3 regions of the Nocardioides conyzicola genome follow, and region 1 is predicted to be linked to each of the others. Evidence: riboswitches for the same ligand, from Rfam matches in the RefSeq annotation. Region 1 holds a riboswitch; each other region holds the start of a gene.
What was found. Region 1 has a riboswitch for cyclic di-AMP ahead of ABEA34_RS23900 (C40 family peptidase). Riboswitches for the same ligand answer to the same signal wherever they lie in the genome.

Region 2: it holds a riboswitch for cyclic di-AMP, as region 1 does, so the genes downstream of both, ABEA34_RS05625 (C40 family peptidase) here and ABEA34_RS23900 (C40 family peptidase) in region 1, are expected to answer to the same signal.
Region 3: it holds a riboswitch for cyclic di-AMP, as region 1 does, so the genes downstream of both, ABEA34_RS04990 (transglycosylase family protein) here and ABEA34_RS23900 (C40 family peptidase) in region 1, are expected to answer to the same signal.

Annotation. Positions count from the first base shown of each region.
Region 1 is NZ_BAABKM010000005.1:455,348-465,456, forward strand. It holds gene ABEA34_RS23860 (type II secretion system F family protein) at 1-65, shown strand, start outside; gene ABEA34_RS23865 (type II secretion system F family protein) at 67-990, shown strand; gene ABEA34_RS23870 (sensor histidine kinase) at 990-2,609, shown strand; gene ABEA34_RS23875 (response regulator transcription factor) at 2,606-3,271, shown strand; gene ABEA34_RS23880 (Flp family type IVb pilin) at 3,272-3,466, opposite strand; gene ABEA34_RS23885 (Flp family type IVb pilin) at 3,559-3,786, opposite strand; gene ABEA34_RS23890 (M48 family metallopeptidase) at 3,971-5,212, opposite strand; gene ABEA34_RS23895 (hypothetical protein) at 5,220-6,476, opposite strand; gene ABEA34_RS23900 (C40 family peptidase) at 6,500-7,435, opposite strand; cyclic di-AMP (ydaO/yuaA leader) riboswitch at 7,497-7,678, opposite strand; gene ABEA34_RS23905 (hypothetical protein) at 7,878-8,084, opposite strand; gene ABEA34_RS23910 (NYN domain-containing protein) at 8,137-9,435, opposite strand; gene ABEA34_RS23915 (hypothetical protein) at 9,447-9,704, opposite strand; gene ABEA34_RS23920 (DEDD exonuclease domain-containing protein) at 9,801-10,109, shown strand, end outside.
Region 2 is NZ_BAABKM010000002.1:533,399-543,507, reverse strand. It holds gene ABEA34_RS05660 (signal peptidase I) at 1-353, shown strand, start outside; gene ABEA34_RS05655 (response regulator transcription factor) at 398-1,093, shown strand; gene ABEA34_RS05650 (histidine kinase dimerization/phospho-acceptor domain-containing protein) at 1,086-2,303, shown strand; gene ABEA34_RS05645 (HAD-IIA family hydrolase) at 2,303-3,103, shown strand; gene ABEA34_RS05640 (hypothetical protein) at 3,137-5,884, shown strand; gene ABEA34_RS05635 (ABC transporter ATP-binding protein) at 5,871-6,710, shown strand; gene ABEA34_RS05630 (ABC transporter ATP-binding protein) at 6,707-7,345, shown strand; cyclic di-AMP (ydaO/yuaA leader) riboswitch at 7,551-7,693, shown strand; gene ABEA34_RS05625 (C40 family peptidase) at 7,697-8,254, shown strand; gene ABEA34_RS05620 (hypothetical protein) at 8,268-8,855, opposite strand; gene ABEA34_RS05615 (hypothetical protein) at 9,145-9,414, shown strand; gene ABEA34_RS05610 (hypothetical protein) at 9,414-10,109, shown strand, end outside.
Region 3 is NZ_BAABKM010000002.1:412,804-422,912, reverse strand. It holds gene ABEA34_RS05005 (Ig-like domain-containing protein) at 1-256, shown strand, start outside; gene ABEA34_RS05000 (glycoside hydrolase family 6 protein) at 427-1,599, shown strand; gene ABEA34_RS04995 (PGPGW domain-containing protein) at 1,609-2,010, opposite strand; cyclic di-AMP (ydaO/yuaA leader) riboswitch at 2,142-2,286, shown strand; gene ABEA34_RS04990 (transglycosylase family protein) at 2,285-2,605, shown strand; gene ABEA34_RS04985 (aminopeptidase P family protein) at 2,627-3,994, opposite strand; gene ABEA34_RS04980 (PrsW family intramembrane metalloprotease) at 4,053-5,186, shown strand; gene ABEA34_RS04975 (dynamin family protein) at 5,183-6,898, shown strand; gene ABEA34_RS04970 (GTPase) at 6,982-8,637, shown strand; gene ABEA34_RS04965 (single-stranded DNA-binding protein) at 8,774-9,184, shown strand; gene ABEA34_RS04960 (hypothetical protein) at 9,197-10,018, opposite strand; gene ABEA34_RS04955 (SigE family RNA polymerase sigma factor) at 10,015-10,109, opposite strand, start outside.

The DNA of each region.
Region 1 (10,109 bases):
GCGCCGGGTTCCTGCTCGCCGTCGGGGTCTTCTGGATGAGCAAGATGGTGAAGGTGGAGGTCTGACATGGTCCTGCTCTTCGTCCTCGGCTGCGGCCTCGTCGCCGTCGCCCTGGCCCTCACGGCGGCCGCCCTGCGGCCTCGCGTGCAGACCGGAGGTGTCGCCCGGTCCATCGCCGTCCTCGAGTCGATCACGTCGCCGGCGCCGGTCGCGCTGACCCGCGAGATCGACCCGCCGTTCGGCGAGCGGATCCTCGAGCCCCTGCGCCGCCGCGCCCTGCGCATCGGGCGCCGCCTCACGGGTGCCGACTCCTCCGAGCGGATCCGCCACAAGCTCGACCTCGCCGGCAACCCGGCCGGCTGGACGGTCGACCGGGTGGTGTCGGCCAAGGTGCTGTGCACGTTCGTCGGCTTCGCCGTCGCGCTGGCGGTCTCCCTCGTGCTCGGGGTCTCGCCGACCATGCGGATCGCGCTGCTCGCGATCGGCGCCGGGATCGGCTGGTTCGGCCCCAACCTCTACCTCTACCAGCGCACCTACGAGCGCACCGAGCTGATGCAGCGCGAGCTGCCCGACTCCATCGACCTGCTGACGATCTGCGTGGAGTCCGGGCTCGGGTTCGACGCGGCGATCCAGCAGGTCGCCCGGAGCACCGACGGTCCCCTGGCCGACGAGCTCAACCGGATGCTCCACGAGATGCAGATCGGGATGGGCCGCGGCGACGCGCTCCGGGCACTCAGCGAGCGCAGCAACGTCGCCGACGTCCGCTCGTTCGTCGGCGCGATGGCCCAGGCCGACGCCTTCGGCATCCCCGTGGCCCAGGTGCTGCGCACCCAGTCGCACGAGATGCGCGTACGCCGCCGGCAGCGGGCCGAGCAGCGGGCCCAGCAGGTGCCGGTGAAGATCACCGTGCCGCTGATCTTCTGCATCCTGCCCTGCCTCTTCATCGCGGTGATGGGTCCGGCCGCGATCTCGATCATGGACTCCTTCTGATGGCCACCCTGGGCGGCTCGGCGATCACGGCGTCGCAGCGCCGGAGGCGGGGCATGGCCGGCATCGCCCGCGTCTTCGGCCTGGTGGCCGTGCTGGCGCCGGCCCTGTCCTCGCAGGACGGCATGGTGCTCCTCGGCGTGGCCACCGTCGGGATGGTCTGGGCCACCACCCAGGTCGCCGAGCACCGCCTGGTGCGCGGGGTCTTCACGGTCGAGCTGGCCAGCGCGGCGCTCGTCGGGCTCGTCTGCGCAGTGACCTGCACCCTCGCCACCGAGTCGGGTCCCGGCATCCTCGGGGTCCTCGCGATCCCGCCGGTCACCGCCGCCATCCTGCGCGGTGCCCAGGCCGGCATGTTCGCGCTGGCCGCGGGCATCGGGGTCTTCGTGACCGGGACGTGCCTGGCCGACGCGATGACGCTGACGCTGGCGAGCACCACCTTCACCTGGCTGCTGACCGGCCTGGGCTTCGGGCTCATCGGCGCCGCGCTGCACAGCACGCTGCTCGGCTCCGACCAGCTCGCCGCCCACCGCAGCGCCCAGTCGCTCATCCACCAGCTGGCGTCGGTCTCGGACCGCCTCGGCTCACCGCTGGAGCCCGAGGTGCTCGGCACCGACCTGCTCAACCGGCTCAGCGCGTCGCTCGGCGCCGCGGACCTGCCGGCCCGGGGCCTGATGCTCCAGGCCCCGACCGACGGCACCCTGGTCTGGGTCGCCGGCGCCTCGGCCGGGACCGGGTCGCACCTGGCCGCGGAGGCCGTCGTCAGCGGCCGGCCGGCCATCGGCGGCCACACCTTCGCGCTCCCCCTCACCAGCGACGGCCGGGTGGTCGCGGTCGTCTCCGGGCACCTGTCCCCCACCGTCGACCGGATCGCGCTGGGCGAACGCCTCCAGCGGCTCGGCTCCGGCCTGGAGGACCAGTCGGTCGTGCTCGAGACCGCGCTGCTCTTCACCCGCTTCCGCAACACCGCGACCGTCGCCGAGCGGCGCCGGCTCGCCCGCGAGATCCACGACGGGGTCGCCCAGGACCTCGCGTCGGTCGGCTACCTGCTCGACGCCATCAACGGGCACCCCGACCCGCTGGAGCAGGCCCAGCTCCTCGAGCAGCTCCGCGGCTTCCTCGGCGAGGTGCTCGCCGACCTCCGCCGCGCCCTCGTGGAGCTGCGCACCGACACCGGCCCGGGCCAGAGCGTCGGTGCCGCGCTGGAGGACCTCGCCCGCAACGTGGAGAAGCTGACCGGCATCACGTTCCACGTGCGCCTCCACGAGGAGGGCACCCGGCTGCGCCCCGAGGTCGAGGCCGAGCTGCTGCGCATCGGCCAGGAGGCGATCACCAACGCCGTGCGCCACTCCGAGGCCAGCACCATCTGGATCACCTGCCGGGTCGCGGCGCCGTACGCCGAGGTCACCGTCAGCGACAACGGCCGGGGGCTCGGCGAAGCCCGGGCCGACTCCCACGGCCTGCAGATCATGCGCGAGCGCGCCCGCCTCATCGGTGCCGAGCTCGCGCTCACCGCCCGCCCCGGTGGCGGCGTGGTGCTGAAGGCACGGGTGCCCGCGGCACTCGTCACCAACGATCTCGACCCGGACCTCGGGTCGCAGTCCGGAAAGGTCCCCGCATGAGCGACACGGCCCCCCACTCCCCGACCACCGTCCTGCTCGTCGACGACCACGACCTGGTCCGGGCCGGGCTGCGCGGGGTCTTCGACCGCGAGCCCGACCTGACGGTCGTCGGGGTGGCCGGCACCGTCGCCGAGGCGATGGCGGCGTACGCCGAGCTGCGCCCCGACGTCGTCGTGACCGACCTCCAGCTCCCCGACGGCACCGGCATCGACATCGTGCGCGCGATCCGTCGCGGCAACGACCGCACCGGGCTGGTGATGCTGACCATGCACACCGGTGACCGGCCGCTGCTGGCCGCGATGGACGCCGGCGCGTCGGCCCTCGTCGGCAAGGACGCCCCCTCCTCCGACGTGGTCAACGCGGCACGGCGTTCCGTGGTGTCACCGCGGTCGTTCGCAGCGGCCGGCCTGCTCCAGGCCCTCGGCCGTCGCGCGGCCCGCGAGTCGGGCCGCCTGTCCGACCGCGAGACCGAGATCCTGCGGCTGCTCGCCGACGGCCTGGGCATCGGCGAGATCGCAGCAGAGCTGTACATCAGCCGGTCGACGGCCAAGACGCACGTCGCCCGGATCTACCAGAAGCTCGGAGCCGCCAACCGGGCCCAGGCCATCGTGATCGCAATGCGGACCGGGCTGCTCTCCAGCGTGGACTCGATCGGGGTCTAGCTACTCCTGGCAGCTGCTGGGACCGCCGCCCGAGGTCGCCATGTGCCCGGCCAGGTCGTCGCAGCCCGGGTCGAAGAGGGTGTCGCGCACGGTGCTGCCGAGCAGGAAGACGACCGTCGCGATGACGGCCGCGATGCCGGCGATCAGGAGGCCGTACTCGACGGCCGAGGAACCGTGCTCGTCTCGAGATCGCATCGGCCACTCTCCTGTAGATGGTGCAGAAATGTGTTTCGGCCGTGGTCCGCGTTGCGGGGGTCGCGGACCACGGCCGAAGACAGGGGGTTACGTCACTTGCTGCCGTTGTCCGCGCAGTCCGCGGTGCTGGTGGTGCCCTTGCCCTGGATCGTGGCGCAGGTGTCGTCGAAGGTCTTGCTGATCATGCCGCCGAAGAGGAAGACGACGGCCACGATGAGGGCCGCGATGCCGGCCACCAGCAGGCCGTACTCGACGGCGGAAGCGCCGGCCTCGTCACGGTCGACGCGGCGGGCCTGGAGGAGGTTGCGCAGGTGCTCCATGGTGTTTCCCTTCAAGTTCGCACCGGGCCGGTGGGGGTACCGGTTCTGCCGGTCCGGGGCTCGCCCCGATGAAGGGAATGCTCGTCCTCCCAGAGGTCGTGCGGGATCGGGTGATGGTCTCGACCGGAGTAGCCCGTTCGGGCCATGCGGCCCCGCCGAAGGTCCAACCGCTGGGCAGCCGCGCTCAGTAGTCCCGTTGGGCGAGCTGCCGGGCGATGGCGATCCGGGTCAGGTTGGTCGGGTGGGACCCGAACCACAGCTGCGAGAGCCACGGCGGCGTCGGGTCGCCGAGCGACCGGAGGGCGAGCTGCCGCTGCACGGCCTCGAAGGCGTCGGCGTCCCGGGTCGTCTCGAGCGCGTCGACGTCGGCCCGGGTCTCGATCTGGCGGCTGATCGCGTTCTGGATCGGCGAGGAGAGCAGGGAGCCGACCGCGAACAGCGCGAGCACGAGCGGCACGACGGCCGGCTCCCGCATCCGCGGTCGGCCGCCACCGGCGAGCGCGCCGACGACCAACGCCAGCAGGCCGACCCCGAAGACCGCACCGGCGGCGCCGATCAGCGAGCCGGTGAGCACGTCGTCGTGCTTGGCGTGCCCCAGCTCGTGGGCCACCACCGACAGCGCCTGGTCCTGGGGCACGTCGTTGACCAGGTTGTCGTAGAGCACGACCCGGCGGGTGCCGCCGAAGCCCGACACGTAGGCGTTGAGGGTCGTCGTACGCCGTGATGCGTCCGCGACCAGCACGTCGTCGACCGGGACGCCCTCGCGGTCGGCGAGGGCGAGGACCTGCGTGCGCAGGGGGCCGTCCGGCAGCGAGGTGAAGTTGTTGAAGATCGGCTCTACCAGCAGCGGGTAGACGAACGACCCGAGCAGCACCAGTGCGCCCATCAGCGCCGCCGCGACCGCGGGCCACGACCGCTCCCACCGCCGGGCACAGCCGATCAGCACGATCAGCAGGACCGACATCGCGACGATCTGCACCACCTCGGTGCGGACCAGGTCGGCCGCGAAGCCGCCCCAGCCCTGGTTGCTGAGCCCGTTGGCGAGCACGTGGCGTCGCATCAGCACGGCGAACGGCAGCGTGATGACGCGCCCGACGACCACGACCGCGGCGACCGCCAGCACGACGCGGACCCACCACCAGCCCGGCAGCCGGCCGACCAGCCGCCGGCCCCACCGGCTGAAGCCGAGGACGCAGGACACGACGAGCGAGACCGCCAGCGAGCTCCAGCTCCACACCCGCGCCCAGCGCGAGTAGTCCTCGGCGCGCGCGATCTGCTCGGCACTGAAGACCGACGACGCCGCCACCGGGTCGGGCGTCCCGCCGGGGACCGGGTGCCACGGCACCAGGAGGACGGCGAGGAGGACGAAGCAGAGGCCCCCGACGGCGGTGACGACCAGGGCGACGCGGCGGTCCGGGCTGCTCACTGCGTCATCACCGGGCCAAGCCTGCCAGGAGGGTCCGCCACTGCGCGGTCAGCTGCGCCACGGACACGCCCGCCTCGGCCTGCAGGGCGGCGCCGACGGGCTGGCCGCCGTCGACAGCCCGGTAGAACGCGACCAGCGCCGGCTCGCCGTACCGCTGGGCGATCAGCCGGCACGCGAGCCAGGCGCTCTCGTACGTCGCGCCCAGCTTCGGCGTTCGCGTCCCGAAGGCCGCGGCGTCCGGCAGGGTGCGGGGCGGACCGCTCTTGCGGACGGCGGCGATGATCTGGGCGGCCGAGCGGTCGACCGGCAGGTCGACGTCGCGCAGCGCGACGTAGTCGGCGAATCCCTCCAGCAGCCACAGCGGGGTGCGGCTGTCCCAGGCCCCGGCGGCCACGTGGGTGGCCTCGTGGCTCATCACCACCTGGGCACCGGTGTGTCGCAGGCTGCCGAAGACCTCGGGGTTGGCGAAGACGTGGACGGGTGCGTCCGGCGCCGTCGAGCCGTCCGCGGACGTCGTCACCGCGGCGATCTGGTCGTAGTCGCCCGGGTCCGCTCCCAGGGCCTGCTCGAGCGCCCTGGCCGAGGCCGGCACCTCGACGACCAGGCCGCGACGCCAGCCGGGCAGCACCTTGCGGACGACCGGCACGGCGGCCCGCGCCCGGGCGGCGTAGCGGTCGGCGTCCGCCGCGCTGCCCGCGACGAGCACCAGCGTGGACGACGTACGGCGGACCTCGACCGGGCCGGACAGCCAGACCGGCGACACCCGGTCGTCGCCGCCGAAGCCGGTCAGCGCGACCCGGTCGCCGTCGTCGACCAGCTGCGCCGAGATCTCGGCACGGGCCGAGACGGTGTCGAACCCGCGGAACCGCCAGGTCGCGTCGACCGCCGCGCTCCACGCGCCGTCCGAGGACGGGGCGCCGTCGTCGTCGACGTAGCGCAGCGAGAAGTCGACGACGTGGAGCGCCTGCGCGTTGGCCACCAGGGCGGCGAGCCGGTCGCCCGCGTCCGCGTCGTCGCCGGGCGCGAGCTCGCGGGCCGCGTCCCGGTCACCGTCGCGGACGGCGGTCTCGAGCTCGGCCAGGGTGGTGACGGCGAGCGTCGGCTCGACGCTCGCCCGCGCGGCGTGCGGCGCCGGCGCGACGTAGGTGTCGTCCCGGGTCAGCGACCAGGCCAGCAGGCCCGACGCGACCAGCAGGCACAGCGAAAGGCCGGCCACCCACCATCGGGGGCGACCGGCCTTCGCGCGCTGGTCGAGGCTGCTCACCTCGGCATTCTGACGGGTGACTCCTAGCCGGGTCGCACGGCGCCGACGTACGGCATCGCGTGCAGGCTGGTGACCTTGACGCCGGCGCTCGGGTTCTCGGCGTTCACGATCATGCCGTTGCCGATGTACATCCCGACGTGGCTGATCGGGCTGTAGTAGAAGACCAGGTCGCCCGGCTGCAGGTCGGCCTCGGCGATGTGCGGGCCGGTGCCGTACTGGGCGCTCGACGAGTGCGGGAGGCCGACGCCGGCCTGGGCCCACGCCATCATGGTCAGGCCCGAGCAGTCGAAGGCGTTGGGGCCGGCGGCGCCGTAGACGTAGGCCTTGCCGACCTGGGCCATCGCGTACTGGACGGCGGCGGCGGCGCGACCGGACGCGGGGACGTCGGACGGGACCCGGACGACGCCGCGCGAGAGCATCTCCTCGCGCTCCTTGTCCTTCAGGTCGCCGAGGACGGCCTTGGCCTCCGCCAGCTTCTTGTCGACGATCGCCTTCTCGTCGGCGAGCTTCTTCTCGGTCGCGGCGACCTCGGCGGCACGCTTCTGCGTGGCCGTCTGCCGGATCCCGAGCTCGTCGGCGGCGGTGGCGTACTTGTCGAACAGCTGCGACTGGAGGTCGTTGAAGGCCGACATCGTCGAGAGCTGTGCGAGGAAGGACTGCGGGTCGTCGGAGACGACGACCTGGCCGACGGTCGAGAGGGCCTCGCCCTCGTACTGGCGGATGATCGAGTCCTGGACCTGGCCGCGGACCTCGTCGAACGCGGCGTCCTGCCGGTCCTGGTCGGCCTGCAGCGAGTCCAGGTCGCCCTGGAGCTGACGCAGCTCGAGCTTGGCGTCGTTGTAGCGCTCCTGCGCCTGCTCGGCCTGGTGGTAGAGGTGGTCGACCCGCTTCTGGACGGTGTCGATGTCCGGGTCGGCCTGAGCGGGGCTGGACGGCATGAAGCCGACAGCGGCGATCATGGCGCAACCCGAGAGCATGGTGATGAGGCGCTTCCGGCTCTTCTGCACGAGCAGGAGTTCTCCCTTGTACGTCGTACGCCTACCGGGTGAGCTGACGGATTCGGGCACGACATTTGCCCTACCCCGCTCGGGTGCCGGCACGTGTGCCGCCGCCTTCGCGGGGATTCACCCCTGGCAGCGGGCTGGCCCGCCACCGATGGTTCCCCGGCTCCAGGCTCCCCGACAGGTCGGCGAGCCCGAACTCAGCGCGGTGGCCGCGCCGATCCGTGTGATCAGCGTCGTCGGCCACCTGAAGGGCCGAGGCTAGTCGGAGTCGGTCGAACCGACCAAACTTTCAACAGCCGGCGCGCCGTCTTTTTACGGTGAGTTTGTGCACGCCCCGTCCGAATCCAGACGCGCGACGTCACACACGTCACACCCGTCACAGCAGCACCAGAACCGGTCAGGCCGACTCCATGTGCGGCGGGTCGACCGAGCGGACCAGCCGCAGGGGCGGCACCAGGCCGCTCTCGGCCAGGACGTCGAGCGCGCGCTGCTCGTCGTCGTCGAAGGTGAGCTCGGGCGGTGGGCCGAGCAGCACGGTGACCACACAGTCGTGGCAGTGCAGCCCGCGCACCTCGCAGGTGTCGCAGTCGATTCTCGTGGTCATGCCTGGAACGGTGACAGGGACCACCGACAACGGCTCCGGCCGCGTGTCGCGCTCAGCGGGAGAGCAGGGCGAGGAGGGCGTCGGGGTCGACGACCCGGGCGCCGTCGCGGGCCACGTCGTCGGCGACCGCCCGGTCGGCGGTGACGACGAGGACGACCCGGCCGGTGGGTTCCACGGCGACCAGGTCGCGGATCACGTCGTCGGCGATCACGCCGCGCGGGCTGTAGAGCACGCGGACACCTCGCGGTGCCACCACCGGCGGCCGGTGGTCGGTCTCGGCGGCGTCGAAGACGACCGTCGTCTCCGCGCCGGTCCGGGCGACCAGCGCGGCCAGCCCGGCCGCGAGCCGGTTGCGCTGGGCCTCCAGCGACGAGCTCGGCCAGGCACGCTTGCTGACGTTGTAGCCGTCGACGACCAGGCGGGCGCGAGGCATCGCAAGGTACTGCTCCAGCAGCGCCGTGCTCGCGCCGCCCAGGGCACCGGCCGAGCTCGGGGTCCGCATGCCCGCCTCCGCGACGTCCGCCGCGACCCGGTCGGCGGGCACGCCGTCGACGGTCGGCAGCGCCAGCTCGCGGCGCAGACCGGTGGCCGCGTCGATCACGGTCTCGAGGAGCAGGCGGGCGCGCACCGACGCCTCGTCACGCTCCGTCCGCGCGTCGCGACGGGCCTGGACGCCGACGGCGTCGTACTCCTCCACCCGGCCGCGCAGCTGCCGGTTCTCCTTCTCGAGAGCGGCGACCCGGGTCTCGGCGTCGGCCCTCGCCTGGGCGAGCTCCGCCTCGACCCGCTCGGCGAGCGCCCGCGCCTCCCGCTCGGCGGACCGGGCTTCGCCCAGGCGGCGCCGCAGGCCCGCGTGCTCGGCCTGGTGCTCGGTGCGGAGCGTCTCCTCCCGGGTCTGCTGGGCCGCGCGCAGCTCGCGCACCGTCTGCTCGGCGTCGGAGAGGCGCTTGCGCAGCCGCTCCAGCTCACGGTCCCGCCCGTCGCCGGCTGCGGCCGCCTCCTCGATCCGGGCGAGCCGCGCGGCGACGACCTCCGTCCACCCCTCGGGCCGGGTCAGCCACAGGCGCGCGGTCACCGCGACGTCGTCGGCGTCGTCGGGCTCGGCGCGGCCCGCGACCTGGACGGCGATCCGCTCCCGCACCTCGTCGTCGGCCAGCGCCTCGGTGATGGCGCTCGCGCCGAGGCGCGCCCGGCGGGCGGGGGCGAACGACGCCACCCGGCGTACGGCGGGAGGCAGCGTGGGCACGTCGGGCAGCACGTCGGAGACCTGGGCGACGATGCGGGTGCGGACCGGCTCGGGGAGCCCTGCCAGGGACAGGGGGCCAAGCACGGGAGGCTCGGGGGCGGACATGGCGTGCTCCGTCAGCTCGCCTCGGGGTCGACGCCCGCGGGCTCGTACCGGGCCACGAGCTCGATCGCGTCCGAGCGGCCGCACCAGCGGCAGGTCACCTGCTCGACCGACTCGGCGCGCAGCTCGGTCTCCTCCACACGGTGCTCGCCGGCGAGGTCGAAGTGCCAGAACTCGGTCGTACGCCGGCTGCGGGTGACGTCGAAGCGGGTGAGGTTGCCGCAGCCGGCGCAACGCCAGCGCTGCCCGTCGTCGGGGATGGTCGTCGCCATCGCTCCTCCTCGACCCGTCGTTCGTCGGCCCCACCCTACGGCTGGGGTCCGCGCGGCGCCGCCGGATTGTCGGTGGCCGCCTCTAGCGTCGACGACATGAGTGGTGGGGAGGTCCGGGGCTGGGAGGCACAGCGCAGCTTCGACGAGCTCGGGCGCCCGCTGCGCGACATCACCTTCTGCGTCGTCGACCTCGAGACCACCGGCGGCTCGGCCGAGGGCGGGTCGATGATCACCGAGATCGGCGCGGTCAAGGTGCGCGGCGGAGAGGTGCTCGGCGAGTTCCAGACCCTGGTCAACCCGCGCACGGACATCCCGGCGTTCATCGCCGTGCTCACCGGCATCACCAACGGCATGGTCGCCGACGCGCCGCCCATCGAGTCGGCGCTGCCCGCGTTCCTCGAGTTC
Region 2 (10,109 bases), on a different contig from region 1:
ACCTGCGCGTCGGGGACGTCATCACCTTCCGGGAGCCCGGGGCGGTCGACGAGGACACCCTGGTCACCCATCGGATCGTCGCCATCGAGGCGGACGGGATCCGGACGCAGGGCGACGCTGAGCCCAGCCCCGACCCCTGGCTGGTGCGCACCGACAGCCCGACCCTGTCACGGGTGGAGGTCACGATCCCGTGGATCGGCTGGGCCTACCTCTTCCTGGAGCACCCCCAGGGATGGGTGCTGATCGCGGCGGCGGCCGTGGTCCTGGCGATGCTGATGTCGCGGCGCTTGCGGCACCCGTCGCCAACGGTCCGCGTCCTCGACCCGGTGGGCACGCGAGAGGCGAAACCATGAGCAGTGCACAGGTAAGCGACCCCCATGGCCCTATGCTCCCTCCCATGGCGCAACGGGTCCTGGTCGTGGAGGACGAGGAGGACATCGCTTTTCCTCTGGTCCGCACCTTGGAACGTGAGGGCTACGACGTCGAGTGGGTGGAGAGCGGCCAGAAGGCGCTCGACACCCTGGCGTCGCTGCCCGAGCTCGTGATCCTGGACCTGGGACTTCCGGACATCGACGGGCTCGAGGTCTGTCGCAGGGCTCGTGAGGCCGGCTACACGGGGGCGATCATGATCGTCACCGCGCGGGCCGGCGAGCTCGACCGGGTGGTCGGCCTCGACTACGGGGCCGACGACTACCTGGCCAAGCCGTTCGGCCTGGCCGAGCTGCAGGCGCGCGTGCGCGCCCTGTTGCGCCGTACCTCCTCGCCGCAGTCCGGCTCGATCGAAGAGGCGTCCCCCGACGGGGTCCGCATCGACGTCGACGCCCGCCGGGTGTACGCCGGCACCGAGGAGGTCCCGCTGACCGGCAAGGAGTTCGAGGTCCTCGCGATCCTTGCCGCCAACCGGGACAAGGTCGTCTCGCGCGGCCGGCTGATGGCCGACGTGTGGGACGAGAACTGGTACGGCTCGACCAAGACGCTCGACGTCACCATCGGTCGGCTGCGCCAGAAGCTCGAGTCCGTAGGCGTGACCGACCGTGTGGTGGCCGTTCGAGGTGTGGGATTCCGCCTCGAAGGCGGCCCCACCGATGCGTGAGCGCCTCACCGCCGCGTTCATCGTCCTGAGCATCGTCCTGCTCCTCGGGGCAGGTCTGGTCCGCACCTTCGTCCTCCAGGACCTGATCCGGGAGCAGGTCGCGGGTCAGCTCGACCAGGAGGCCGACCTGGTCGCCGCCATCGTGTCGGACCGCGAGGCCGCCGGCGGCAGCGTCGACGAGAAGTTCCTCACCACCCTGGTCGGTCCGCGCGACCGGTTGGCGTACGCCGCCGACGGCGCCGACCCGGTGGTCGTCACCGGCGACGACTACCAGGGCCAGGGCGACACCGACGACGACATCACGGCCACCACGGAGGTGGACGCCTCGGGCCAGGTCACCGTCAGCGAGTCGTCCGGGGTGATCCGCGACATCCTGCTGCGCGACATCGGCTCCATCGCCGCGCTCTTCCTGCTGATCGCCGTCGCCGCCGGCATGGCCGGCTTCCTGGTCGCGTCGGCCCTCTCGGCGCCGTTCCAGAAGCTCGCGATCGCGGCGGCCGCGCTCGGGCGGGGTCGCTTCGACCTCGACCTGCCCACGACCCGCATCCCGGAGGCGCGGGCGATCGCCAACGCGCTGCGCTCGAGCGCGCTCGCCCTGGAGGACCGGGTGCACCGCGAGCGCGCGTTCGCGGAGCACACCTCGCACGTGCTGCGCACCCCGCTCACCGGGATCCGCCTCGAGCTCGAGGACCTCAGCCTCCGCGACGACCTGCCCCCCGACGCCCTCGAGACCGTCAAGCGGTGCCTGGCCCGTGCGGAGGAGGTGTCGGCCGTCGCCGCCGAGCTCGTCGAGATCACCCGTCGGGGCAGCCTCATGGTCGGCGCCGAGGTTCCCCTGTCCGACCTGTCGACCCAGCTGGCCCAGCGCTGGGCCGACCGGCTCGCCTCCCGCAACCGGACCCTGACGGCCGCCGTCGAGGGCGACCTGACGCTCACCTACACCCCGGGCCCGGTCGAGCACGCCACCGACCTGCTGCTCGCGGACGTCGTACGCCGCGGGACCGGTGCCGTCCGGATCGTCTTCAACGCGGAGACCGAGGGCCACCTGCGGGTCACCGTCGTGACCGCCGGCCGGGCGGACGAGGCCGAGATGGCCGACGAGAGCATCGACCGGATGAGCCAGGTCCGGGCCGTCGTCGAGGCGCTGGGAGGCCGGATCATCGGCGAACACCCCGCCGACGGCGTCGAGGTACTGCTGCCGCGGCGATAATGTCCGCCATGACCTCGCGCCCCGTGGAGACCTGGCTGACCGACATGGACGGCGTCCTCGTCCACGAGGAGGTGCCGATCCCGGGCGCCCAGGAGTTCATCGAGGCGCTGAAGTCGTCGGGGCGCCCCTTCCTCGTGCTCACCAACAACTCGATCTTCACTCCGCGCGACCTGCGCGCCCGGCTGCTCGGCAGCGGCATCGACGTGCCTGAGGCCGCGATCTGGACCTCGGCGCTCGCGACCGCACAGTTCCTGGAGGAGCAGCGGCCCCACGGCACGGCGTACGTCGTCGGTGAGGCGGGCCTGACCACCGCGCTGCACGACGTCGGCTACGTGATGACCGACCGCGACCCGGACTACGTGGTGCTGGGGGAGACCCGCACCTACTCCTTCGAGGCGATCACCCGCGCGATCAGGCTGGTCGCGGCCGGTGCCCGGTTCATCGCCACCAACCCCGACCCGAGCGGTCCGAGCCAGCACGGCCTCCTCCCGGCGACCGGCTCCGTCGCCGCGCTGATCAGCACGGCGACCGGGCGGACGCCGTACTTCATCGGCAAGCCCAACCCGCTGATGATGCGCAGCGCCCTCAACCGGCTCGAGGCGCACTCCGAGACGACGGTGATGATCGGCGACCGGATGGACACCGACATCATCAGCGGGCTCGAGGCCGGGCTCCGCACGATCCTGGTGACGACAGGCTCGACCCGGCTCGAGCAGATCGAGACCTTCCCCTACCGGCCGACGCGGGTCGTGGACTCGATCGCGGACCTGGTCGGGGAGGTCGCTGGCGAAAAGGGCTGACGGGAGCGCTCCCACCGCCGTACTGTGACCGGCGTGACCCCGCCCACACCGCGCGCCGCGAGGCGCGGAGCGCTGTGGCGGGCCGCGCCGCTCCGGTTGGTGCGGACCCCGGGCTGGATGGCGCTCGTCCTGGTCGCGGTCACGCTGCTCGTGGCGTCCTTCGCCGCGCCGCCGCTCTTCGCCGCGACCGCCCGGTCGACCGCGCTCGCGGACGGCCTGCGCAGCGCCGCCGGTGAGCCGTTCGGCCCGGACTCCGGCGACCTCCGGGTCTCGTGGAACGGCGTGATCCCGGCCGAGGGTGAGCAGATCCTCGACGCCAGGATGGGGGCGCTGACCGGCTACGGGCCGCCCAGCCTCGGCGCGTCGGGCGCCGGCCAGAGCCGCACCCGCAAGGCCGTCGCCAAGGTCGGCGCAGCGGTCGAGCCCGCCGCGCTCTGGTACCACGACGGCGCGATCACCGCCCTCGGCGGCGACGAGGACGCGCCCGGGGTCTGGCTGGAGGAGGGCGCCGCCCGGCGGCTCGGGCTCGAGGTCGGCGACGAGCTGCGGATCGGGCTGCAGCAGACGTTCCTGCCCGAAGGGGGTCGGCTCACCAAGACCGTCCTGGCCGGCACCTACGAGGCAGCGTCCGGCTCGACGCTGCCGGTGCAGCTGGCCGATGCCGACGACGCCGACCGGTGGTACCTGCCCGCGGACCCGGACGACCCCAGTGCGGGTACGCCGCTCGCGATCGCCGGCCGCGGGTCCTTCGACCGCCTCATCGTCGCGACCACCGAGGCGCCGATCTACTTCGCCGACCTCCGCCTGGACCCCGACATCACCCCCGACCAGGCGGCCACCACCGTCACGCAGGTCCAGCGGCTCGCCGACGACGCCTACGACCAGTCCCAGATCCTGGCCCGCTACCTCCTCGACGCCGAGCCTGGGGGAGCGGAGCTCCAGGTCGCGTCCGGCCTGCCGGACATCGTCTTCGACGCGGACCACACCGCCGACAGCGCCCGCGACCAGGTCCGGCCGTACGCCGTCGCCGGGCAGGTGCTCGCCGCCGCGCTGCTCGTCGCGGGCTGGGTGCTCCTCGGTCGCAGCCGGCGCCGCGAGCAGCTGCTGGCCTCGGGTCTCGGCCTCCGACCCGGCGAGGTGGCCCTGCTCGCGGGTCTCGAGGTGCTGCTGGTCTGCCTGCTCGCCGTACCCGCCGGCATCGGGCTGGCCTGCCTGGGCGTCGTGGCCGCCGGGCCGCCGACCGACGGGGCGCTCTCGGTGGCCACCTCGGACGTGGTCACCGGTGTGCTCGCGGCCGCCGGGGCGCTGCTCCTGGTCGCGGCCACCGCGGCTCTCGCCGCTGCGGCCACCGACCGCGTCGACCGGCTGTCCCGGCTCGGCCGGGGGCGGCGGGCGGTGCCCTGGACCGCGGCGCTCCTGGCCGCCACGGTGGTGGTGGCCGCGGCCGTCTTCACCGTCGACGTGTCCGACCGGACGTCGACCCCGTTGACCATGGCGTTCCCGGTCCTGGTCGCGGCCTCGGTCGCGGTGCTGGTCGCCCGCGGGGTCGCGTGGCTGCGTGCCCGGCGACCCGGACGAGCCCGGCCCGGCAGCTCGCGCTGGCTCGCGACCCGGCGGACCGGGACGGTGATGCGCGAGGTCACCTCCCTCACGGCCGTGGTCGCGGTCGCGCTCGGACTGTTCGCCTACGCGCTCACCGTCCACCGGGGCATCGACGAGGGCGTCGCCGACAAGACGGCGGCGCTGTCGGGGGCGCCGACCTCGATCGAGGTCGCCGAGGACTTCCGCGGCCACAAGATGAAGGGCCTCCTGACGCCTCCGGCCGCCGGCACCTCGATCGTCTGGCGGCGCTCGGTCACCCTCCCGCCCGACTTCGGCGACGAGCCGTTGATGGTCGTCGACCCCGCGACCTTCGACGGCGTGGCCGACTGGGGCGCCTCGGGCGACCTGGACACCGGACGAGAGCTGCTGCCGCGCCTCGATGGCAAAGGGCACGGGCTGCAGGTGCTGCTCGCCGGCAACACCCACTACCGGGCGGGCGACCAGGGCACCCTCGACTTCAACTCGGAGTTCCAGATCCCGTTCGAGGTCGTGGGCGTCGTCAAGGCGTTCCCGGGATCCGAGACCGAGACCGGCGACGTGACCGTCATCGCCGGCACCCGCAGGTTCTTCCACCTGGCGCCGCGGAGCGTCAACCCGGCCCGGCCCGGAGCGACCAGCGACCGGGCGGGCGCCTTCTCGTCCTGGGTCTGGTCGCAGGACCCGCCGGCCCAGCTGCGCGCCGCGCTGACCGACGCCCAGGTGTCGACCGACGGCACCGTGGTCACGGGCACCGAGGAGGCGATCTCCAGCGGTCTCGTCGCCTCGACCTGGGCCGCGGGCTACGTGCTCGCCCTGGGCGTGGTGATGCTGGTCCTGGCCCTCGCGGGGGCCCTGGTGCTGGCGCTCCGCCTGGCCGACCGCGACACGGTCTCCGACGTGCTCCTCGCCCGGATGGGCTGGTCCTCCCGCGAGCTCGCCCGGGCCCGCGCCTGGGAGGTGGGGTACGCCGTCGCGACGGCCGTCCTGGCCGCAGTCCTCGCCGGCGCGGGGCTGGTCCTCGCGCCGACGATCATCGACGCCGTCGCCACGATCCCGCCGCTGACCCGACCGCGGCCGGGCGTGGCCGACCTCGTCCTGCTGCTGGTCGTCCTGGTCGTGACGGTCCTGCTCGCCTGGATCCTCGGCGCTCGGCGGGCCCGCCGGCGCGTCCCCGCGGAGGTGCTTCGTGCCGGAGGTTGAGATCGTCGCCGACCCGGCCGTGAGCTGCGAGGACCTCGTCAAGGTCTTCCGCTCCGCGACCGGGGAGACGCACGCGCTGCGCGGGATCGGGCTCGAGGTGCACCCCGGAGCACTCACCGTCGTGGCCGGCCCGTCCGGCTCCGGCAAGAGCAGCCTGCTCACCATGCTGGGCGCGCGGGACCGGCCCAGCGCCGGGACCCTGACCGTCCTGGGCAGCGACATCGGAGCCGCCTCGACCCGCGACCTGCGCCAGCTGCGGCGCCGCCGGATCGGGTTCGTCCCGCAGCGCTCGGCGCTCGGCGTCTTCCCGCACCTGCGCGCCGACGACCAGCTCCGGCAGGTCGCCGGCTGGCGCGGAGCCTCCCGGACCGCCGACCCCGCGGAGGCGCTCGCCGCGGTCGGGCTGGCCCACCGGGCCGACCACGTCCCCTACGCGCTCTCCGGCGGCGAGCAGCAGCGTCTCGCCGTGGCGCTCGCCCTCGTCGGGTCGCCCGCGCTGATCGTGGCCGACGAGCCGACCGCCGAGCTCGACCACGCCAACGCCGACCTCGTCGTCGACGCCCTGCTGGCCGCGGCGACCGCCGGGGCGGCAGTCGTCATCAGCAGCCACGACGAGCGGATCATGCACCGCGCCGACCGCCTGCTCCGCCTGCGCCACGGCGTGCTCTCGAGCGAGACCACCCGCCGCGACACCACGGGCGTCATCGACGCCACCGGCCGCCTGCAGCTGCCTCCGGCAGTGCTCGACCTCTTCCCGTCACGTCGGGTCATCGTCGAGATCGGCGCCGACGGCGTACGCCTGCGTGCTCCGGAGGGGGAGTCGTGACCGCGCTCGAGCTGGTCGGGATCGGCCACGGGTACGGCGTGGGCGACCGCCGCGTCGAGGTGCTGCATGACATCTCCCTGCGGGTCGAGCCCGGTGAGCTGGTCGCGCTGGCCGGTCCGTCGGGGTCGGGCAAGTCCACGCTGTGCCACCTCGCGGCCGGGATCGAGAGCCCCGACCGCGGCTCGGCGACCCTCGACGGCAGGCCGACCGCCGCGACGGCCGACTGGTCGCTGGTGGCCGTGGTGCCGCAGCAGCACGGGCTGCTCGCCGGCCTCACGGTCGAGGACAACATCGCGCTGCCGGCGCACCGGGCGGGGGTCGACCCGGGGGAGGCGTTCGCGCGGCTCACGGCGGCGCTCGACCTGACGGCCTTCGCCCGGCGCAGCGTCCTCGAGACCTCGCTGGGCGAGCAGCAGCGCGTCGCGATCGCGCGGGCGCTGATCCTGGCGCCGCGGCTGGCGGTGCTGGACGAGCCCACGGGCCACCAGGACGACGACCACGTCAACCAGGTGATCGGGACCCTGGCGGACGCCGCGCGGGCCGGTTCGGCGGTCCTCGTGGCCACCCACGACCAGCGGGTGTGGGAGGTCGCGCACCGCGTCATCCGCCTCGAGGACGGCCGGATGCTGGACTGATCGGGTGTGACCTGCGTCCAATCCGGGCCCGGTTCCACGCGGGAGATGTGGGCTGCGCCACGCTCCCGGGGGATTGTGGATTGGGCTACATGACTTTCGCTGGCTAGTGTCGTTGACGATTGCACCAGCACCCACCGGTTCCCGAGTACGCCGAGCCCTACCCGCTCACGGAACCGGTCCGCCAGGTCGGACACTCGGACCGATCGACGACAGAACATCCAGCACGGGTAGGGACGGGGGAACCACTTCTGCGGCCTCGGCCGCTTGGGGTGAAGCCGCCTTCTGGCGGCCGGGCACCTTCCTGCCCGAACCCGACAGCTCACCTCGCAGGCGTGGGAAGGAAACCACGTTATGTCTCTTGCCCTGCCCACCCTTGCCCGCGTCTGCGGCCGCACGGGCGCCCGGGTCGCCCTCAGCGGCGCCCTCGCCATCGGCCTGCTCACCTCGGCGCCCGTCTCCGACGCCCACGCCGCGACGGCAGCCGCGCACGCCACCACGAGGACCTCCGCGAAGGCCCGGCACCACAAGCCGGCCCTGTCCCGCGTGGAGCGCGGCCTGCGGACCGCGATCGCCCAGAAGGGCGACCCCTACGCGTACGGCGCCGCCGGGCCGAACCGCTTCGACTGCTCCGGCCTGACCTACTTCAGCTTCCGCCGGGCCGGCTTCTCCCACATCCCGCGGACGTCCTCGGCGCAGGCCCACTTCGCCCGCCACATCTCGCGCGCCGCCATGAAGCGCGGCGACCTGATGTTCTTCACCGACGGCGGCGGCGTCTACCACGTGGGCGTCTTCGCGGGCTGGAGCCACGGTCGCCGGCTGGTGCTGCACGCGCCGTACTCCGGCACGCGGGTGCGCACCGACCGGGTGTGGACGAGCTCGTGGTTCCCGGGCACCCTGCGCGGCCGCTGAGCGGCCGGGGGGGTCAGCGCCAGGTGAAGGACGCCAGGCTCTCGGCGATGACCTTGTCGCGCGTGGACGCCGGGGTGCCCTTCTGGAACTCGAAGTCGATGCTCGTCTCGTAGCCGTCGTTGCGGACGCCGTACTCGTCCACGCTGCTGTAGCCGGTGGAGCCGCGGAGGTGCCAGAGCTCGACCCCATCGATCTCGATGTTGTCCTGGCGCGTCATCTTGGAGGTCGCGACCTTCAGCACCGCCTTCACCTGCAGGTCGAGGGGAAGTGTCGGCCCGGCGTACTCCAGTGAGCTCAGGCGGACCGCGCCGAACGTGCCGTCGCTCGGGTTGGCCTCGGTCGTGAAGTCGGCGAAGCCGGCCAGCTTCTTGTAGCCCTTCGGCGCGTTCATCGTGGCGTTGGGCATCTTGAGCAGGGGCCCGGTCGCCGCTGGGACCGTCGGGGAGCTGCTCTCCGACGGGTCGGTGGACCCGCTGTCGGAGGGGGAGGCGGCCGACGAGGACGGGCTCGTGGTCGGGTCCGCCTCGGGATCGGAGCCGTTGCACCCGGTGAGGGCGAGCACGAGACCGGCGAGCGCGGCAGCGGTGGCCAAGCGGGACACGAAGGCCTCCTGAGGTCCGAGAACGTACGGCTGAACCTTAACCGCGCCCGAGGGCCGCGAAACGTCTCCGGAGTTGGTGCCGCTCCAGAGGTTTTGCCGGCGTCGTTCGCGGGGAGGTCCTCGTACGAGCGCTCGACGGAGCGTAGGGACTCTTCATCGGGGGAAGGTCATGACCATGGGACCGCTGGACGTGCTGACGATGCTGGGGCTGCCAGAAGCCCTGGTGAACTCGTGCCGAGACATTCTGGAAGAGCATGCAAGCCACATCCAGAAGGGGCAGCCCCCGAACGTGTCCGGTGTCTTCGGCGGATCCGAGCCGGGCGCCCTGCTCGACCACCACACCGGTGTCGCTCATCAGCACGTGGTCGACGCCCTCAACGACATGGTGGTCGGCCTCCAGGTCTACGCCGAGAACCTCAGCCAGTTCTCCAAGAACCTCACCGAGCAGGACCTGCAGGCCGCCGCCGACCTGACGCCGAGCCGCAAGGCCGAGCTCGCCGCCGCCGGCTCGCACCTGAACTCCGACAACTTCCACGGTCACGGCGGGGGGAACCACTGATGGTGAAGGGACCCCAGGTCGAGCGCCTCAACAAGGCGGTCCTCGGCACCGACCCCGCTGTCGTCAACAACGCCGCCATCGAGTGGAGCCGCTGCCGGGACATCCTGGAGACGGTGAGCACCTACCTCTCCCAGGCCTCCGGCACGGTCAAGTGGGCGATCGGCGGCGAGACGGGGCCGGCCGTCGACGCGGCGTTCCAGCGCTCCGCTGCTGCCATGTCCGCGAAGTCCGTGGTACTCAAGGACGCCGTCCAGGCCCTGGTCGACGCCGGTGCTGCGATGCACGTCGCCCAGCAGGCGGCCGCGACCATGCAGGACATGGACCAGCCGACGCCGTACACCGCCCCCGGCGACGCGGACGACACCCAGCTGGCGAAGGAGGCCAAGAGCAAGGCCGACCAGAAGGCCTTCGCGAAGGCGTTCGCCGAGCAGGAGGAGAAGGCGCGCATCGAGGCCGACCAGCTCGAGGCGACCTTCACCAAGTCGGCCGCCACGATGAAGAAGATCCACGGTGAGCCCGACCCGCCGAAGGTGCCCAAGCCGGCGAAGCAGCAGCCGGGGGGCAGCAACGGAGGGTCCTCGGGCGGGACCACCGGCCACGCGATCACGCCGACCCACCTCCAGGGGCCGACCGGGCACCACGGGACGGAGATCGGCCTGGTGCACCAGCCGCACCACACGGTCGGCTTCGAGCAG
Region 3 (10,109 bases), on a different contig from region 1:
ACGGGTGGCGGCAGGCAAGCGCGGCACCTTGCGCGTACGCGTCACGAGCCCCTTCGTCACCAACGTGACCGGCAAGGTGCAGGTGCGCGTTGGAGGCAAGACGGTCACGCGTCACATCGGAGCCTTCGAGCACGGCCGGATCAGCATCAAGCTCCCGAAGCTGAAGGCGGGCAAGCACAGCGTGCACGTCGCCTTCCTGGGCAGCTCGACCGTCAGCCGTGACAAGGCCAAGGCGGTGCGCTTCGTCGTGAAGTGAGAGTGAGGCCGAGCAGGGTCGTGGTCCGCTTGAAGTCGTCGGCGTTGCTGGTCCCTGGTCGCCGGGTCGAGGGAGCCGACTTCTGCCGATCGGTGAACACGGGCGGGGTCCGGGAGGGAGTCTGTGACGGAACCCTCGGCCCTCACCACGCTGTCTCGGGAGGACGGACCATGCGACTCGGCGTACGACGTGCCGCGACCTGCGCGCTCACGCTCACCTGCATCGGCCTGCTCGCCGGCGCCTCGCAGTCCGCGACACCGCACGCGCGGGGACCGCTGACGTCGGTCACCGAGGTGTGGCAGAAGGCGGAGCACGCGTACGACGAGAACCCGTCGAACCCGCTGGCCGACCGCGTGTGGGGCGTCTACCAGGGCCCGCAGGACCAGGTCTCCGGGCCGTTCCTCTCGTCGCACGGGACCCGGCAGGCGCTGCTCTCCAAGATCGGGCTCCGGCCGAGGACCAAGTGGTACGGCGCGTTCGTCGCTGACGACAGGATCCGCTCCACCGTCCAGAGCTACATCGCGACGTCTCAGGCGGGCGACCCGGACAAGCTCGTCCAGATCGCGGTCTTCCGGATGAAGCCGTGGGAGCAGGAGGCGTGCGAGCGGCGCTCGACGCCGGCGGAGAAGCGCAGCTACCGGCGTTGGATCAACCAGCTGGCCGCCGGGATCGCGGGCACCCCGATGCTCGTCGTGATGCAGCCGGACGGGCCGTTCCTGTGGTGCACGCCGGACAAGGGGGCGAAGTCGAAGCTGCTGACGTGGGCCACGCAGAAGCTGTCGGCGCTGTCCCGCACCAGCGTCTACATCGATGCCGGGGCCGCGGACTGGTGCGAGAACGGCGCCGGCGCCGACCCCGAGCGCTGTGCCCAGATCCTCGAGCGGACCGGCATCGAGTACGCCCGCGGCTTCGCGCTCGACTCGACCCACTACACGGGGCCGGCCGACAACATCGAGCACGGGGCGAGGATCGCGGCCGCCCTCCAGCGTGACGGGTACGGCGTCAAGCACTTCATCATCGACACCGCCAAGAGCGGCCGTCCGACGATGTGGGAGGACATGGTCCCCGCGACCAAGAAGGACCTCAAGGACAACGCCCGGGTCTGCAAGACCCAGGTCCAGACCCGCTGCGTCACGCTCGGCATCCCGCCGACCGTCCGCACGGCCGATCCGAAGTGGCTGCTGTCGTCCGACGACCGGGCGCTGGCGAGGAGGTACGTCGACGGGTTCGTGTGGTTCGGGCGCCCCTGGCTCTACAACCAGGCGGACCCCTTCGTGCTGAAGCGGGCGCTCACGATGGCCAGGTCGACGCCGTACCCGGGACCGCTGATCACGGTGCCCTGAGCTCGCGACTCAGGCGATGGCCTGCGTCCCGACCAGGGCGGTGACCGCCGAGGTCAGCACGGTCGTGGCGACGATGAAGCCCGCGGTGGCGACGAGGCCGACCAGTCGGCGCGCGCGGGATCCGTCGCGGGGGAAGACCACGGCGCGGACCCGGGAGAGCCCGCGGCCCAGGAGGCCGAGCGCGTGCCGCGCCCAGTCGTACTCGAGCGCGAGCAGGGCGAAGCCGAGCGCGATCACGACGAGCCCGGGACCGGGCAGCACCAGCATCGCGACGCCGGCGGCGATGACCAGCGGACCGCCCACCGTCACCATGACCTTCACCACAACGGCCCGGACGGGACCGGCGTCCGACCACGCCTCGATGCGGGTCAGCAGAGCGTGGGCACGCGGCGAGAGAGAGTGATCGGTCACGCCTCAGGGTCCCAGCCCGGTCTGAGAGCCGACTGAGCGAGCTTGAGTCGAGCCGCGTCGCCGCCTACGGTCGTCGGGTCCCGGCACCCCGGGGCCACCCGCAGGCCACGCCGAGCCCCGTCCGGTCGCGAGTGACACGAACACCGAGGACGGGGACGGGGGACCCAGGTCTCCGGGTCGTCGTACGACGTCCCTCGGGGTGCAGCCGCCACGTGCGGCCGGGCAGTCTCCGCCCGAACCCGACAGCTAACTCCGCAGGCGTCGAGGAGAAACCATGCGCATGCGCACTCTCGTGTCCACGGCTGCCCTGACGGCGGCCACCCTCGTCCCGGTCGTCGCGATGGACGGTCCCGCCCACGCGGCGCCCATGCGGAAGTGGGACCGGATCGCCCACTGCGAGTCCGGCGGCCGCTGGCACATCAACACCGGCAACGGCTACTTCGGCGGCCTGCAGATCAGCAAGAGCACCTGGAACGCGTACGGCGGCCGGAAGTTCGCCCGCTACCCGCACGGCGCGACCAAGCGGGAGCAGATCCGCGTCGCCGAGCGGATCAAGAACGGCCAGGGCTGGGGCGCCTGGCCCAGCTGCGCCTGAGCGAGGTCGGTCCGCCTGCGCTCAACCGCGCAGGCGGGCCATCCACTCCTCCACCTCGGTGGAGGTGCGGGGCAGCGCGGCCGAGAGGTTGGTCGACCCGTCGGCCGTGACGAGGAGGTCGTCCTCGATCCGGATGCCGATGCCGCGCAGCTCCTCCGGCACCAGGAGGTCGTCCTCCTGGAAGTACAGGCCGGGCTCGACCGTGAGCACCATGCCCTCGGCCAGCGTGCCCTCGGCGTACGACTCGGGTGCGGCCTGGCCGCAGTCGTGCACGTCCATGCCGAGCATGTGGCTGGTGCCGTGCAGGGTCCAGCGCGCGTAGACGCGGCTCTCCGGGTCGAGGGCCTCCTCGGCGGAGACGGGCAGCAGCTTGAGGTCCTCGAGCCCGTGGGCGAGCACCTCCATCGCCGCGTTGTGGCCCGCCCGGAAGATCTCGCCCGGCTTGAGCGCCTCGATGCCGGCCTGCTGGGCGGCGTACACGAGGTCGTAGAGCTCACGCTGCAGCGCGGTGAAGGTGCCGTCGACGGGCAGCGTGCGGGTGACGTCGGCGGTGTAGAGCGAGGTGTTCTCGACGCCCATGTCGAGCAGCACGAGCTCGCCCGGGGTGATCGGACCGGTGTTGTCGATCCAGTGCAGCGTGGTGGCGTGCTTGCCGCCGCCGACGATCGAGTCGTAGCCGATGTCGTTGCCCATCGCGCGGGCCCGGCGGAAGAAGGTGCCCTCGACCCAGCGCTCGCCGTACTCCAGCGCGCGGTCCCACTCGCGGACCACGTCCTCGAAGCCGAGCGTGGTGATGTCGCACGCCTCCTGCAGCTGCGCGACCTCCCACGGGTCCTTGATCAGCCGGAGCTCGGACGCGACGCGCGCGAGCTCGGGGTCGGTGGTGAGGTCGCGGGTCTTGCGGTCACCGTCGGCGGACGGGAGGTCGTCGAGGTGGCGGACCTCCAGGCCGAGCGAGTCCGACATCTCCTTCAGCGACGGGCGGCGGCCGGCCCAGAGCTCGCCGTACTGCCGGTCGCGGAAGAACTCGTCGGTGTCACGCGACGAGCGCGGCCGTGCGTAGAGGACGGCCTCGCCGTCGTCGATGACCAGGACGGCGTCGCTCGTCTGGTTGCCGGAGAAGTAGGTGTGGGCGGTGTCGGGACGGAAGCGGTAGTCGGTGTCGTAGGCGCGGACCTTGAAGCCGCCGGCCGGCAGCACCAGCCGCTCGCCCGGGAACGCCTCGGCGAGCCGGGCCCGTCGCCGGGCGGCCGGACCGGCGACCGGGGCGACGGGGAGGTCGAGCTCCCGCTCGCCCCAGCCCTCGCGCATGAAAGCGGCGTACGCCGCCGGGACGGCCGGGTCGTGCGACTCGATCTTGGGCTCGGTGCCGGTCTCGTTCTCGCTCACACGGCCACTGTACGCCGCGTTTCCGGCCTGCCCGGCGAGCCCCGATAGGCTGCCGCCCATGCCCGGAACCCGCCGCGTCAGCGCCGCATCGTCGGTCGCGTTCACGGTCGTGGTGACGGTCCTGGTGCTCGTCGGAGCGCTCGTCATCCTCGCGATCGTCGCCTTCTCCGGCGCCCCCACCAGCATCGCGCTGGCGACCCTGCTCGCCGCCGTACCGGTCGGCCCGATCGTCGCGTGCTACCTGTGGCTGGACCGCTACGAGCCGGAGCCACGGATGCTGCTGGCGTCCGGCCTGCTGTGGGGCGGCTTCGTCGCCACCGCCGCGGCGATCCTGCTGCAGGGCATCGGCGGCGTGGTCGCGGGCTTCACGGAGCGCCAGACGCTCGAGGTGGTCGCCCCGGTGACGGAGGAGGCCTGCAAGGGGCTCTTCCTGCTGCTGCTCCTGTGGTGGCGCCGCGCCGAGCTCGACGGCGTCCTCGACGGCATCGTGTACGCCGGGATGGTCGGCGTCGGCTTCGCGTTCACCGAGAACATCTTCTACCTGGCCGCGGCGTACAACGGCACCGACGGTCTAGGCCCCGGCGGCACCGAGGCCGTGACGTCGACCTTCGTGCTGCGCTGCCTGATCAGCCCGTTCGCGCACCCGCTCTTCACGACGTTCACCGGCATCGGGGTCGGACTCGCGGTCAGTGCGCGCAGCGGGCTCGGTCGCGTGCTGTGGCCGCTCGCGGGCTACGCCTGCGCCGTGACCGCCCACGCCGTGTGGAACGCGTCGACGGCGTACGGCTTCGGGCACTTCGCGCTCGCGTACGGCGTGATCATGGCGCCCGCCCTCGTCGCGGTGGTCAGCCTGGCGGTCTGGTCGCGGCGCTCCGAGCGCCGGATGCTGGCCTCCGCCCTCTCCGACGCGGCCTCCCGCGGACTGGTCCCGGCGACCGACATCGGATGGGTCGTGGACCTCTCCGCGCGTCGGCGCAGCCGTGCCTACGCCCGCCAGCTCGGGGGCCGCGCCGGCGAACGCGCCATGCGCGACTACCAGCAGGCGACCATCGAGCTCGGGTTCCTCCACTACCGTTACCTGCGAGGCACGCCGCCGCCCGACTACGCGGCCCGCGGCCAACAGTTCCTCCAGAGGATCGACGCGCTCCGTCCGTCGATCGCGTTCCCCGGACAGGTGGTTCCGACAAGATGACGGTCGCTCCCGACCACGACTCGCGGATGCTCACGGCGCTCGTGCAGCTGCACGACGCGCTGCGGGCCGCGCCGCTGACGCTGGACGTCCCGGGTGCGGTCGAGCTCCGTGCGGCCCGGCAGCAGCTGATCAGCCAGCTCGAGGACTACGTGCTGCCCCGTCAGATGACGGTGGAGGCGCCGCTGCTCGCGGTGGTCGGGGGCTCGACCGGCTCGGGCAAGTCGACCCTGGTCAACTCGATCGTCGGCCGCCGGGTGACCGCTCCCGGCCTGCTCCGCCCGACGACCCGGTCGGCCGTCCTGGTCCACCACCCCGACGACGCGAAGTGGTTCGGCCAGGACCGGCTGCTGCCCGACCTGGTCCGGGTCACCGAGGCGACCGACGACCGGCACTCGCTCCAGCTCGTGCCCTCGGACACGATCCCGCCGGGCCTGGCCCTGCTGGACGCCCCCGACGTCGACTCGGTGGAGGAGGGCAACCGCCTCCTCGCGGCCCAGCTGCTCGCGGCCGCCGACCTGTGGCTGTTCGTCACCTCCGCGGCGCGCTACTCCGACCAGGTCCCGTGGCAGCACCTCAAGGTGGCCGCCGAGCGCTCCACCTCGGTCGCGATCGTCCTCGACCGCACCCCCGCCGACGCCGTACGCACCGTGGCAGCGCACCTCGCCCGGATGCTCGCGAGCCGCGGCCTGAAGGACTCGCCGCTCTTCACCGTCGCCGAGGCGCCCGTGTCCGAGGAGGGCCTGCTCGATGCGCGCGTGGTCGCCGACGTGCGTGCCTGGCTCGTCTCGCTGGCCGAGGACCCGGGCGCGCGCTCGGCCGTCGTCCGCCAGACCCTCGACGGCACGGTGCGCTCCCTGGCCCGCCAGGCGCACGGTCTCGCCGACGCCCTCGCCCAGCAGCTCGAAGCCGCGGACGCGCTCCGGCAGGCGGCCGTCACGGCGTACGCCGACGCGGGGGAGCGGGCCGTGGTCGCGGCGACCGACGGGTCCCTGCTGCGCGGTGAGGTCGCCGTGCGCTGGCGCGAGTTCGCGGGCAACGGCGAGCTGCTGCGCTCGCTCGAGGGGCGCGTCGGCCTGATCCGCGACCGCCTCGTCAACGCCGTCAAGGGCTCCGGCCAGCAGGCCGAGCGGGTCTCGGTGGCGATCGAGTCGGCGGTCGAGCTGATGGTGGTCGACCACGCGGAGGACGCCGCCACCGCCACCGCCGCCGCGTGGGCGGAGCTCGGCACGGCCGGCCCCCTCCTCGGCGACGCCGACGACCTCGGCCGCGCGTCCGGCAGCCTGCGCCGCAGCGTCGAGGGCGAGGTCCGGGCCTGGCAGCAGCAGCTCACCGACCTGGTGAAGGCCGACGACGCGGAGCGCCGTACCTCTCGCTACCTGGCGTACGGCGCGCGCGGGCTCGCCGTCACCCTCGCGGTGTGCGTGCTCGCGGACGCGGCGCCCGACGACACCGAGAGCGGCGCCGAGGTCGGCCGCACCCTGCTCGACGCGGTCTTCGGCGCCGAGCACACCGCCACCCTCGTCGCGCGCGGCCGGGCCGACCTCCGGCGCCGCATCGGCACGCTGCTGGGCGGTGAGCGGGCCCGCGCGCTGGGGATCCTGGACGGTCTCGGGCTCGATGCCGAGGTCGGGCGTCAGGTGCGCGCGGCGGCCCGCCGGGTCGACGACCGGCGCTACGAGCAGAGCCGCGTCGACGACGCACCCCTGCCCTGATCCCGTCCTCGCCCGGCTCAGGCCCTAGGGTGGGAGGTGCACTGTACGAAGACGCGCCCTGCTCCGGGCAGTCGAGGGAGAAGATGACGTCCTTGCTCGAGGGGACTGACCGGTTGGTCACCCGCGGTACCGAGATCGGTGCCCGCATCGACGGCCTCGACGGCGCTGCCCAGGCCGCCCGTGGACGCCTGGATGACGGGCTGGTCGACGCTGCCGCCGCGGTGGTCGAGCGCGCCGCCGGGCGGCTCCGCCTGTCCGCCGACCACACCGTCGTCGGCATCGCCGGGGCGACCGGGTCCGGCAAGTCCTCGACCTTCAACGCGCTGACCGGCCTGGAGCTCTCGGCCGTCGGCGTACGCCGTCCGACCACGTCGTGGGCGACCGCCTGCGTGTGGGGACGCGAGGGAGCAGAAGAGCTCCTCGAGTGGCTCGGCATCGCGCCCCGGCACCAGACGACGCGTGACTCCATGCTCGACCTCGGGCGCAGCGACCAGCAGGCGGAGCTCGACGGCGTCGTGCTCCTGGACCTGCCCGACCACGACTCCACCGAGGTCGCCCACCACCTCGAGGTCGACCGCCTGGTGTCGCTGGCCGACCTGCTGGTGTGGGTGGTGGACCCGCAGAAGTACGCCGACGCCGCGATCCACGACCGCTACCTGAAGCCGTACGTGGAGCAGCAGGACGTCATGCTCGTGGTGCTCAACCACATCGACACGGTGCCGGAGGAGCGTCGTCAGTCGATGCTCGACGACGTACGCCGGTTGCTCGACGAGGACGGCCTCGACCGGGTGCCGGTGCTCGCCGTCAGCGCCCGGCTCGGCACCGGGATCCCCGAGCTGCGCGCGGAGATCGCGCGCAGGTCGGCCGAGAAGCAGGCGACGCGAGGGCGGCTCGACGCCGACATCCGCGAGGTGACGGACAAGCTGGCCGAGGCCAACGGCGACGTGCAGACGCGCGTCGTCGAGCCGGCCCAGGTGGCCGATCTCGACGAGGCCTTCGCCGAGGCGGCCGGCGTGCCGGTCGTCGTCGAGGCGCTCGAACGCTCCGTCCGGGTCCGGGGCAACCGGGCCACCACCTGGCCCGTCCTGGGCCTGCTCGCCGGCATCAAGTCCGACCCGCTGAAGCGGCTCGACCTCGACCTCGGGGAGGACGGGCGCCGGCTGAGCGGGCGCACCCGTGCGGCCCTGCCCGAGGCCACCCAGGTGCAGCGCGCGCAGGTGGACGACGAGGTGCGGTCCTTCGCGGACAGGCTGACGAGCGGCATGACGCCGGGCTGGGTCACGGCCGTACGCCGAGCCGCTGGCTCTCGGCTCGACCAGCTCGGCGACCGCCTCGACCAGGCGCTCGCCGACACCGACCTCGGGGTCGCCCGGCTGCCCGCCTGGGTGGGCATCGTGCGCGTGCTCCAGTGGCTCCTGCTGCTGGCGGCCGTCGTCGGCCTCGGGTGGACCGCTGCGCTGGCCGGCCTCGGTCGTCTCTCGGACCCGGACACCATCTCGGTCGGCGGCGTCGCGCTCGCGGTCGTGCTGCTGGTCGGTGGGGTCGTGGGCGGCCTGGTGCTCGCGCTCGTCTGCCGGCTGCTGGTGGGGAGCGCGGCGCGCACGCGCGCCGCCCGCGCCGACGAGCGGCTGCGCGAGGGCGTGAACACGGTGACCCACGAGCTCGTCATCGAGCCCGTGGAGGCCGAGCTCGCGGCGTACGCCGCCGTGCGCGACGGCCTGGCCCGCGCTCAGGCCTGACCCCTTCCGGCCCACCTTCCGTCCACAGGGCGGCCTCCCACTGCGTTGTCCCCAGCCGTCCTCGGCACACCGTCCTGCTGTCGGTGCCGGCGCGGAGTCTCGTCTCGTCCTACCGGATCGAGACAAGGAGACAGACATGTCCGACAGCACCATCACCGTGCGCGGCTACCTCGGCGGCGACGTCGCACTGCGCGAGGCCGGCGACGTGCCGGTCGCGAGCTTCCGGCTCGCCTGCACCCCGCGGAAGTACAACCGCCGGACCGACACGTGGTCGGACGGCATGACGCAGTGGTACAGCGTGACCGCCTGGCGGGCCCTGGCGGAGAACTGCGCGGGTTCGCTGCACCGCGGCGACCCCGTCGTGGTGCACGGCCGGCTCGAGACCCGCACCTACGTCAACGGCAACAACGTCGAGGTGCTCAGCTTCGAGATCGACGCGCTGCACGTCGGCCACGACCTCAGCCGCGGCACGAGCGCATTCACCCGCAGGCAGCGCGAGACGCAGGCGCCGATGGTCGAGGAGGTGGCGTCCGAGGAGGCGGCCTAGCTGCCCAGTGACCTACTCGGTGACCCAGGACGGGCTGTCGACGACCGCGGTCAGCTCCGACAGCGTCAACGGCGGTCGGGCCGCGGACGCGGGCGGTCCCCACTTGCGCTGCGTCGAGTTGGCGGTGGCCGCATAGATCTCGCCGGCACCGGACCAGCGCCGCACCTCGGTATAGGTGATCCCGTTGTTCGTGAAGGTGATCGTCCGCTGGTGAGGGCTGCCGTCGTGCCGGTCGCCGAGCTCGCACTGCACCGGGGCCGCCAGGTCGTCGAGTTCCCAGTCGCTCAGGTCGCAGCTCAGGTGCTGGGCGCGGACGTCGGCCAGCGCCGTGGGGTCCTGGGGCAGCTCGGTGAGGAAGATCTCGATGCTGCCGGGCCCGTCGCCGGAGGCGTCCCGGAGGGTGCCCCTGAAGACGCCGGACAAGACCGAGGACTCACCCGGAGCGTGGTCGGTGCTGATCTTGGCGTACGACGAGATCTCCACGTCGTTGGGGAGCAGGGCGAGCAGCCGCGTGCGCATCTCGCCGACCGGCATGTCCCACCAGCCGGGGTGTGCGACGAAGTCGTCCGGCTGCTTCGGCTGGGGCGTCGGCGGGGTCTCCGTGGCGACGCCGCCGGTTGTCGGACCGTCACTCCCCACGATCGGGACCAGCACGGCGGCCGTGGCGGCCACGACGGCGAAGCCCGCGAGTCCGGTGACCACCCGCCGGCGGCGGCGCAGCGGTCGGCCCTGGCGCAACGCGCCTTCCCGCAGGCGGGCGGTGGGGGTGGGCAGGTCGGTGAGAGCGCGGTCCATCAGGTCGTGCAGGTCGGCGCCGGAGTCGAGGTCGGTCATCGTGCGCTTCCGTTCGAGTGAGAGGAGGTTTCGGAGAGGAGCCCGCGCAGCGAGCGCAGGGCCCGGAGGCTGCGGTTCTTGACGGCTGCCT